DNA from 3 places in the Serratia sp. OS31 genome. Region 1 is predicted to be linked to each of the others. Evidence: predicted binding sites of a transcription regulator. Region 1 holds the regulator's gene; each other region holds the start of a gene.
What was found. Region 1 encodes CRP, which controls carbon source genes, mostly activating them, when cyclic AMP is high. Its sites were predicted from a motif close to ATGTGANNNNNNTCACAT; they were not measured.
Positions count from the first base shown of each region.

Region 2: H5P17_RS02630 (ABC-F family ATPase) is a predicted target of CRP. The motif match lies at 1,907-1,924, and genes of this name have one in related genera.
Region 3: yrbN (protein YrbN) is a predicted target of CRP. The motif match lies at 1,714-1,731, and genes of this name have one in related genera.

Region 1 is NZ_JACJFQ010000038.1:12,682-15,961, forward strand. It holds gene H5P17_RS22975 (YccS/YhfK family putative transporter) at 1-1,641, opposite strand, end outside; gene crp (cAMP-activated global transcriptional regulator CRP) at 1,696-2,328, opposite strand; gene H5P17_RS22985 (OsmC family protein) at 2,708-3,115, shown strand; gene H5P17_RS22990 (phosphoribulokinase) at 3,152-3,280, opposite strand, start outside.
Region 2 is NZ_JACJFQ010000002.1:73,717-76,996, reverse strand. It holds gene H5P17_RS02645 (carbonic anhydrase) at 1-243, opposite strand, end outside; gene cynR (transcriptional regulator CynR) at 358-1,260, shown strand; gene mchS3 (MchS3 family protein) at 1,364-1,759, shown strand; gene H5P17_RS02630 (ABC-F family ATPase) at 1,951-3,280, shown strand, end outside.
Region 3 is NZ_JACJFQ010000001.1:281,015-284,294, reverse strand. It holds gene pnp (polyribonucleotide nucleotidyltransferase) at 1-608, shown strand, start outside; gene nlpI (lipoprotein NlpI) at 737-1,621, shown strand; gene yrbN (protein YrbN) at 1,738-1,818, shown strand; gene H5P17_RS01295 (DEAD/DEAH family ATP-dependent RNA helicase) at 1,808-3,280, shown strand, end outside.

The sequences.
Region 1 (3,280 bases):
CTGCATACGAGCATAGGCCAGCGCACTGGCATCGGGCTCTTGTTCTTCCAGCAACAGGCGCAGCGCCTGCTGATCGTTTTCCAATGCCTGATGGGCATTCTTGCGTAGCAAACCGCTTTGCCACTGTGGCCACAGCCAGATGGTGCTACCGAACACCAGCACGCAGCCGATCAGCGTGTCGATCAGGCGCGGCACCAGGAAGTGTGTGCCGTTCAGGGCCAACAGTTGCAGGGTATAGACCGCCGTCACCGTAAAGCCAATCACCGCCAGCCCGTAATTTTTACGTGAAACCAGGTAGGCCAGCAGCGTGATCACCAGCATCACGCCCAGCGTCTCAGCCTCGGGCAGCTGCAGTTGCAGTAACCCGGCGGCAATCACCAACCCAACCAGGGTGCCGAGCGCACGGTGCTGGATACGCACCCGAGTGGCGTTGTAGCCGTTTTGGCTCACCAGCATGATGGTCAACAGGATCCAGTAAGGCTTTGGCAGATTGAACATCATGCCCAGGCTGCTGCCCGCCGCCAGGGTGACTCCCAGCCGAGCCGCATTGCGCAGGGCGTTGGATTTGAACGACAGATAACTGACCAGCGCGGGCCAGAACGGCAGACGGTTTTGATTGGCCATCAGATCGCGTCGGTAGAGTGGGTGCTGGGTGCGCAGCAGGCGGGCGATGCGGCTGAAGTGGTAGTAACAGAATTGGCCGACCGGGTTGTCCGGATGCTGCGCCGCCACTTTTTCCAGGGCGGCCAGTTCATTGTCCATATTGAAACGCTGAGAATGCTGATGATAGAGAATGTCATGCGCTACCGTGCGCAGCCGGTTGGCAATCACCTGTGCATTGCGGCGGATGATGGCCTCGGCCTGGCTCTGTTCTACCAGCTTTTGTACCTCTTCCGGCAGATGCAGGCTGACGGTGATGTGCTCCTGTAAATCCAGAGCGACCTGGAAGGTGCGTTGCAGACGCTTTTGCTCGAGATTGCTGGCATGGGGCAGAAAATTAAGTTGTTGATACAGCAAAGTGATCAGGTCCATGACCTTTTGCTGGCGCACCAGCAGTGGCGGTAACGCGGTCTGTGGATCGGTGTGCTGGGTTAACAGTGAATATTTGGCTTCGAAGTAGTCCGCCAGTTCCAGATAGAGCTGGTTGAGCGATTCGCGCATCGGTTGCTCTTTCCACAGCTTGAACCAGAACCAGGTAAACAGGCCGTACCAGGCGGTGCCCACGATATACAACAGGGGCGCGTGCCAAAGCGGCACCGTACCAGCCATGCTGAGAGAGAAGATGGCGGCAACCAGCGCGGCGGGCAGCAGGCGGGCATGCAGCGGGCTGATTTCACCGCTGACGCCAAGCAGCAGCGCCAGGCCCAGCATCAGTATCGGCAGCGGCAACTGCCAAAGTAGCGCCTGTTGCAGCAGCAGGCTGCTGAGCGCAAAGAGCGAACCGCCGACGATCAGGCGTTTGAAGAAGCGTTTGTGGGGCGTGTCCAGCCCGGCGATGTTGCAGCAGGCGGGAACCAGAGAAAACAGCAGGCCGTATTGCAGTTGGCCGATCAGCAGGCCAAGCAGAACCGGCAGGCACAGCACCAGCGTTTGCCGCAGTGCGTAATTGACTTCCGGATGGTAAATCAGTCGGCGCCACATGATAAATCGGGGCATAAAAAAACGGCGCGAATCATCGCGCCGTTTTTTCAGTGATTAACGGGTGCCGTAAACGACAATAGTTTTGCCGTGAGCGGAGATCAGGTTTTGATCTTCCAGCATTTTCAGGATACGACCCACGGTTTCACGAGAGCAACCGACGATCTGGCCAATTTCCTGACGGGTGATTTTAATCTGCATGCCATCCGGATGGGTCATGGCATCAGGCTGTTTCGCCAGGTTCAGCAGGGTTTGCGCGATGCGGCCCGTAACGTCCAGGAAGGCGAGGTTACCCACTTTCTCAGAGGTTATCTGCAGGCGGTTTGCCATCTGGGCAGACAGGCGCATCAGGATGTCCGGGTTAACCTGGATCAGCTGGCGGAATTTCTTGTAGGAAATTTCAGCCACTTCGCAGGCGGTCTTCGCCCTAACCCAGGCGCTACGCTCCTGACCTTCTTCAAACAATCCAAGCTCGCCGATGAAATCCCCCTGGTTAAGGTAGGACAGGATCATCTCTTTACCTTCTTCATCCTTAATCAGCACCGCAACGGAGCCTTTAACGATGTAGTAAAGCGTTTCGGCTTTTTCACCTTGGTGAATCAGCGTACTTTTGGATGGATATTTGTGGATATGGCAATGAGACAGGAACCATTCGAGAGTAGGGTCTGTTTGCGGTTTGCCGAGAACCATTCGCTGTTATCCTCTGTTGTTATCGCTGCCTTGTGTCACAGGGGTCAGAGTTCCCTGTAAAACGTGCTGTCGCCGTTGTTTTAATGGTGGCTATCAGCAGGTTTTGAGGCGTGTCATAAATATACGCTGTCGCTCTAGCATATTAACTTGCCGGGAGAGCTGCAAGCTACATTCTGTTAACATACCGGTAAAGGAGCCTTTCCCTGGGAGTTTCCCTGAAATCAGTGTCCCGGAAAGATTTATTGCGGCTCTGTTTGTAGCACAGAGTGAGGCGGGTGTCTTGTGTTGTCTCGCTTCAGCATGATTAGCATCAGGTTCCGTTGCCAGTTTCTATGCGAAAGCGTACTGTGATTTTAAGAAATTAACCGGAGTGACCAGCATGCAGGCAAGAGTTAAGTGGGTGGAAGGGTTGACGTTTCTGGGCGAATCCGCGTCTGGCCATCAGGTATTGATGGACGGCAACGCCGGCGATAAAGCACCCAGTCCGATGGAAATGGTGCTGATGTCAGTAGGGGGATGCAGTGCAATCGACGTGGTGTCGATCCTGCAAAAAGGACGTAATGACGTGCGTGATTGCGAGGTGAAGCTGACCTCTGAACGTCGCGAAGAAGCGCCACGGTTGTTTACCCACATCAATCTGCATTTTATCGTGAGCGGCAAAGATTTGAGCGACAAGATCGTGGAGCGTGCGGTAAACCTCTCGGCCGAGAAGTACTGTTCGGTTTCACTGATGCTGAGCAAAGCCGCCAGCGTGACCCACAGTTTTGAAATCCGCGACCTGGCGTAACGGATAAAGGGGCGCGGTTGTGCCGCGCCCTGTTGTCTACTCGATTTTTTTTCCTTCCAGCAGTCGCTGCACCAGCGGCGCCATGATCAGCTCCATCGCCAGCCCCATTTTGCCACCCGGTACCACCAGCGTATTGATATGCGAGATAAAAGATCCCTGCAGCAT
Region 2 (3,280 bases), on a different contig from region 1:
CACCGAAGCGGACACGCCGCCCGGTTCCGGGCCGAACGAAGGCACGATATTACCGGCATTGCGGATCACGAACAGGTCGCCGGGCTCACGCTGGGTGATCAGTTCCGGCACCAGCCGGCTATCGGAACATGAGATAAACAGGGTGCGTGGGTTCTGGCGGGTGGCCAACTGCCGGAACAGTTCGGAACGTTCGACAAACGCCTCACGCTGGAACTTCAAAAAACCCTCGATAACCTCTTTCATGCTGTCTCCATCAGGATGCTGTTAAGCGATGGGGGCATGATGCGCCGCTCTGGCTATAGGGTCTAAGACCCATTTATAATGGTTACCATAGGAATTACTAATAGTAGAGGCGTTATGCTACTGCGACACATCCGCTATTTTCTTGCCGTTGCCGAACTGGGCAACTTCACCCGCGCCGCCGAAGCACTGCATGTCTCGCAGCCAACGCTGTCGCAGCAAATCAAACAGTTGGAGGAAACCCTCGGCACGCCGTTGTTTGATCGTTCCGGCCGTACGGTGCGGCTGACCGACGCCGGTATGGCCTGGATGCGCTATGCCCGGTTGGCGCTACAGGATCTGGAAGCTGGCACTCGGGCGATCCACGACGTGGCGACGCTGGAACGCGGCAATCTGCGGCTGGCGATGACGCCAACCTTTACCGCTTATCTGGTGGGGCCGGTTATCGATGATTTTTATCGGCGCTACCCGGGCGTTTCAGTGAGTATTCATGAAATGACGCAGGACAGGATTGAGGCGCTTCTGGCGGAAGACCGGCTGGATGTGGGGATCGCGTTCAGTCAGGCGCAATCGGTGGATATCGTGGCCGAGGAGCTGTTTACCGAGTCACTGAATATGATGGTTGGGGCTCAGCACCCGCTGGTTCAACAGCGTGAGCCTTTGAGTGCGCAGGTGTTCGAACAGCAACCGCTGGTATTACTGAGCGAGGACTTCGCTACCCGTCAATTTATCGACGATTATTGTCGTCGACAGGGGATCCGCCCCCGGGTAGCAATGGAGGCCAACGCAATTGGTGCCATCATTGAAATTGTGCGCCGTGGCCAACTGGCTACCCTGCTACCGGCAGCGGTTGCGCAGGAAAACCCGCAGTTGCACACGGTACGGCTTAACGAGGTCATGCCCGCTCGCCGAGCGGTGCTGTTGCAGCGTAAGGACGCCTACCGTAGCGCGGCGTCACGGGCGTTTGTCGAGGTTCTGCATCAACAAAAATTTAGCCAGGCACATTCCGGTCCGCTATAAAACCGGCTGAATACCGTGGTAGTGTGGCGCACCGAGCTGGTCCGATCGTCACTTTCATTCTTGGCTGAATAGGGAGGTTTTTGTGAAAAGGATCTTGAGCGCTATGACTTTGGTTTTTGTTTCTTTCTGTTCCCTCAACGGCTACGCCGCTGAGCAACACCGTGAAGCGACAGAAAATAATTTATCCAAGGTGACTCATTTCTCTTTGGGAATGAACGGGTTTGTTGGCATTGGCAGTGCCGGAGAAACCGATGTAATAGAAATCCTAACCTACCAGGATGCGGGGGCCGTTTTCTTGCGTATTGCCAATAACCCGCAGGCAACCCCAGAAGCGAAACTTTATGCTGCCTGTGGCTTAAAAAAGCTCAATAACAAAACCGGCGAACCCAATTTCACCCCAGTGTGGGATCAACCGGTTTCGGTATTGAAAGGGGATATTTTAAGGAAAGAAAAGTTTAAAGATGTCTATTTCAGTATCTTAAAGCACGGATGCTGGTGAGTGTATTAGCTGCCCCTTAACTCAGCGGATGGGATTTATTGTATCCGGCCTTGTGGTACCGAGTATTGTCTGGCTTCGGCTGCCACCGCACCTTTGCTCAAATTGTCACCGAAACTTCCCGCGATCTCTGTTGCCCGTTATGGCATAATGCGCGCCAAATCACATTCCCAATGATATGAAGAGCGAGCGCTGTGTTAAGCACTAACAACATCACTATGCAGTTTGGCAGTAAGCCGCTGTTTGAAAACATCTCCGTTAAGTTTGGCGGTGGTAACCGCTATGGTTTGATCGGCGCCAACGGCTGCGGCAAATCTACATTTATGAAAATCCTGGGCGGCGATCTGGTGCCGAGCGGCGGCAACGTGTTCCTCGACCCCAACGAGCGCCTGGGTAAACTGCGTCAGGATCAGTTCGCTTTCGAGCAATACAGCGTGCTGGACACCGTCATCATGGGCCACAACGAACTGTGGGCGGTGAAGGAAGAACGCGATCGCATTTATGCGCTGGCTGAAATGAGCGAAGAAGACGGCTATAAAGTGGCCGATCTGGAAGTGGCCTACGGCGAGATGGACGGTTATACCGCCGAAGCGCGCGCCGGCGAACTGCTGCTCGGCGTCGGCATCCCGGTTGAACAACATTATGGCCCGATGAGCGAAATCGCTCCGGGCTTCAAGCTGCGCGTATTGCTGGCGCAGGCGCTGTTCTCCGATCCGGAAATTCTGTTGCTCGACGAACCGACGAACAACCTGGACATCGACACCATCCGTTGGCTGGAGCAGGTGCTGAACGAACGTAACAGCACCATGGTTATCATTTCGCACGACCGTCACTTCCTGAACATGGTTTGTACTCACATGGCGGATCTGGACTACGGCGAGCTGCGTGTGTATCCGGGCAACTACGACGAATATATGACGGCGGCCACTCAGGCGCGTGAACGTCTGGTGGCGGATAACGCCAAGAAGAAGGCGCAGATTAACGAACTGCAATCATTCGTGAGCCGCTTCAGTGCCAACGCCTCCAAATCCAAGCAGGCAACCTCGCGCGCCCGCCAGATCGACAAGATCCAACTGGAAGAGATTAAGGCTTCAAGCCGTCAGAACCCGTTCATCCGTTTCGAACAGGACAAAAAACTGTTCCGTAACGCGCTGGAAGTGGAAGCGCTGGCCAAAGGCTTCGACAACGGTCCTCTGTTCAGCAAGTTCAACCTGATGGTTGAAGTGGGCGAGAAAGTGGCGGTGCTGGGGCCGAACGGTATCGGTAAATCTACCCTGCTGAAAACGCTGGTGGGCGATACGTTGCCGGACAGCGGTACCGTGAAATGGTCTGAAAATGCCAAGATCGGTTACTACGCTCAGGACCACGAATACGAATTCGATGACACCCTGACGGTGTTCGACTGGATGAGCCAGTGGAAGCAGGAAAAAGACGACGAGCAGGCGGTGCGCAGCGTGCTGGGCCGTCTGTTGTTCAGCCAGGACGACATCAAGAAGAAAGTGAAGGTGTTGTCTGGGGGTGAGA
Region 3 (3,280 bases), on a different contig from region 1:
CGCTGCAGATGGACATTAAAATTGAAGGCATCACTCGCGAAATCATGCAGGTTGCTCTGAACCAGGCCAAGGGCGCGCGCTTGCACATCCTGGGCGTAATGGAACAGGCTATCAGCACTCCGCGTGGCGATATCTCTCAGTTCGCACCACGTATTCACACTATCCGAATCAACCCGGACAAGATCAAAGACGTGATTGGTAAAGGCGGTTCTGTCATCCGTGCGCTGACTGAAGAGACCGGTACTACCATCGAAATCGAAGATGATGGTACAGTTAAAATCGCTGCTACCGACGGTGAGAAAGCGAAATTCGCTATTCGCCGCATCGAAGAGATCACTGCCGAGATCGAAGTGGGCCGTATTTACCAGGGTAAAGTTACCCGTATCGTTGATTTCGGCGCATTCGTGGCGATCGGCGGCGGTAAAGAAGGTCTGGTGCACATCTCTCAAATCGCTGACAAGCGCGTTGAGAAAGTGACCGACTATCTGCAGATGGGTCAGGAAGTGCCGGTTAAGGTACTGGAAGTTGACCGTCAGGGCCGCGTGCGTCTGAGCATCAAAGAAGCGACCGCACCAGAAGCAGGTTCACCTGCGCCTGAAGCAGAATAACTGTATAGATAGATTTACAGCTCCCGGCCATGGGGTTGGGAGCTGTTCGTATCGCGCGGGTAGGATGCCTGCGTATTAGCAAACGGATGAAAGGATGTTCATCCAATGTTTGTCTTCGGGAGTGGGAAATGAAGCCTTTCTTGCGCTGGTGTTACGTTGCGACAGCACTCATGCTGGCAGGATGCAGCAACCATGATTGGCGTAAAGACGAAGTTTTGGCGATCCCGTTGCAGCCAACTCTGCAGCAGGAAGTGATCCTGGCGCGCATGGAACAAATACTTGCCAGCCGGGCACTGACGGACGATGAGCGTGCGCAGCTTTTATATGAGCGCGGTGTGCTGTATGATAGCCTCGGGCTACGTGCACTGGCGCGCAATGATTTCTCGCAAGCGCTAGCGATACGTCCTGATATGCCAGAAGTTTTCAACTACCTGGGCATTTACTTAACGCAGGCAGGCAATTTTGATGCTGCCTATGAAGCGTTTGATTCTGTACTAGAGCTTGATCCAACTTACAATTACGCGCGTTTAAACCGGGGCATCGCACTGTATTATGGCGGCCGCTTCCCGTTGGCGCAGGATGATCTGCAGGCGTTTTATCAAGACGACCCAAACGATCCCTTCCGTTCGTTGTGGCTTTATCTGGTGGAAAGAGAAATCGATCCCAAGAAGGCTGACGTAGCGCTCCAGCAGCGTTATGACAAAGCGAACCGAGGGCAATGGGGATGGAATATTGTCGAATTCTACCTGGGCAACATCAGTGAAAAAACGCTGATGGAAAGGCTCAAGGCAGATGCAACGGATAACACTTCGCTCGCTGAGCATCTCAGTGAAACTGACTTCTATTTAGGTAAGCATTACCTAAGTCTGGGGGACAAGGACACCGCTTCGGCGCTGTTCAAACTGACGGTCGCTAACAACGTTCATAACTTCGTTGAGCACCGCTATGCATTGTTGGAATTGGCGCTGTTAGGCCAAGAACAAGACGACCTATCGGAATCGGACCAGCAATAGCTGACGAACAACTATCAGCCTGATATACATTGGTTTTTTGCCAAAGTTATCGTCTTAACGGGCGAGGGCTTTTTTGTTCGTTTTATAATCTAATTTGAGCCGGTTCACACTTTTCAATGAAAATGACTGAAAATTTTCTCGACGAGTTATGTAGACTGGCTGCCATTATTAATGAGGCACGTGTACATGACTACTGAGCTTGAAACCTCTTTTGCTGACCTGGGGCTGTCTGCTCCGATCATTTCTGCCCTGACCGATCTGGGCTACGAAAAACCTTCACCGATCCAGGCTGAGTGTATTCCTCACCTGTTGAACGGCCGTGATGTGCTGGGCATGGCACAGACCGGTAGCGGCAAAACTGCGGCGTTCTCGTTGCCACTGCTGCACAACCTTGACGCTTCCCTGAAAGCACCTCAGATCCTGGTGCTGGCACCGACCCGCGAACTGGCGGTTCAGGTTGCTGAAGCGATGACCGATTTCTCCAAACACATGCATGGCGTTAACGTCGTGGCCCTGTACGGCGGCCAGCGTTATGACGTGCAGCTGCGCGCTCTGCGTCAGGGCCCGCAAATCGTAGTAGGGACTCCAGGCCGTCTGCTGGACCACCTGAAGCGTGGCACCCTGAACCTCTCTAACCTGAGCGGTCTGGTGCTGGATGAAGCCGACGAAATGCTGCGCATGGGCTTTATCGAAGACGTAGAAACCATCATGGCAGAGATCCCGGCTGAACATCAGACCGCACTGTTCTCTGCAACCATGCCGGAAGCGATCCGTCGCATTACCCGCCGCTTTATGAAAGAGCCGCAGGAAGTGCGCATTCAATCCAGCATCACTACCCGTCCGGACATCAGCCAGAGCTACTGGACTGTGCACGGCATGCGTAAAAACGAAGCGCTGGTGCGTTTCCTGGAAGCGGAAGACTTTGATGCGGCGATTATCTTCGTACGTACCAAAAACGCGACCCTGGAAGTGGCTGAAGCGCTGGAGCGCAGCGGTTACAGCAGCGCCGCACTGAACGGCGACATGAACCAGGCGCTGCGTGAGCAGACCCTGGAGCGCCTGAAAGATGGTCGTCTGGACATCCTGATCGCAACCGACGTGGCTGCTCGTGGCCTGGACGTTGAGCGTATCAGCCTGGTGGTAAACTATGACATCCCTATGGATTCAGAGTCTTACGTTCACCGTATCGGCCGTACTGGCCGTGCAGGTCGTGCCGGCCGTGCGCTGCTGTTCGTAGAAAACCGCGAACGTCGCCTGCTGCGTAACATCGAACGCACCATGAAGCTGACCATTCCAGAAGTTGAACTGCCAAACGCAGAACTGCTGGGTGAGCGTCGTCTGGCCAAGTTCGCCGCTAAAGTACAGCAACAGCTGGAAAGCAGCGATCTGGACATGTACCGCGCACTGCTGGCTAAACTGCAGCCGGAAGAAGAGCTGGAAATGGAAACCCTGGCCGCGGCACTGCTGAAAATGGCACAGGGCGAACGTCCTCTGATCCTGCCACCGGATCCCGTGTTCAAACCACGTCAACGTCGTGAATTCAACGACCGTGACGACCGCGGTAACGACCGTCGTCGTGACGCACGTCCAGACAGCCGTGACGGTGGCGCAGATCGCCCACGTCGTGAGCGTCGTGACGTTGGCGAAATGCAGCTGTAC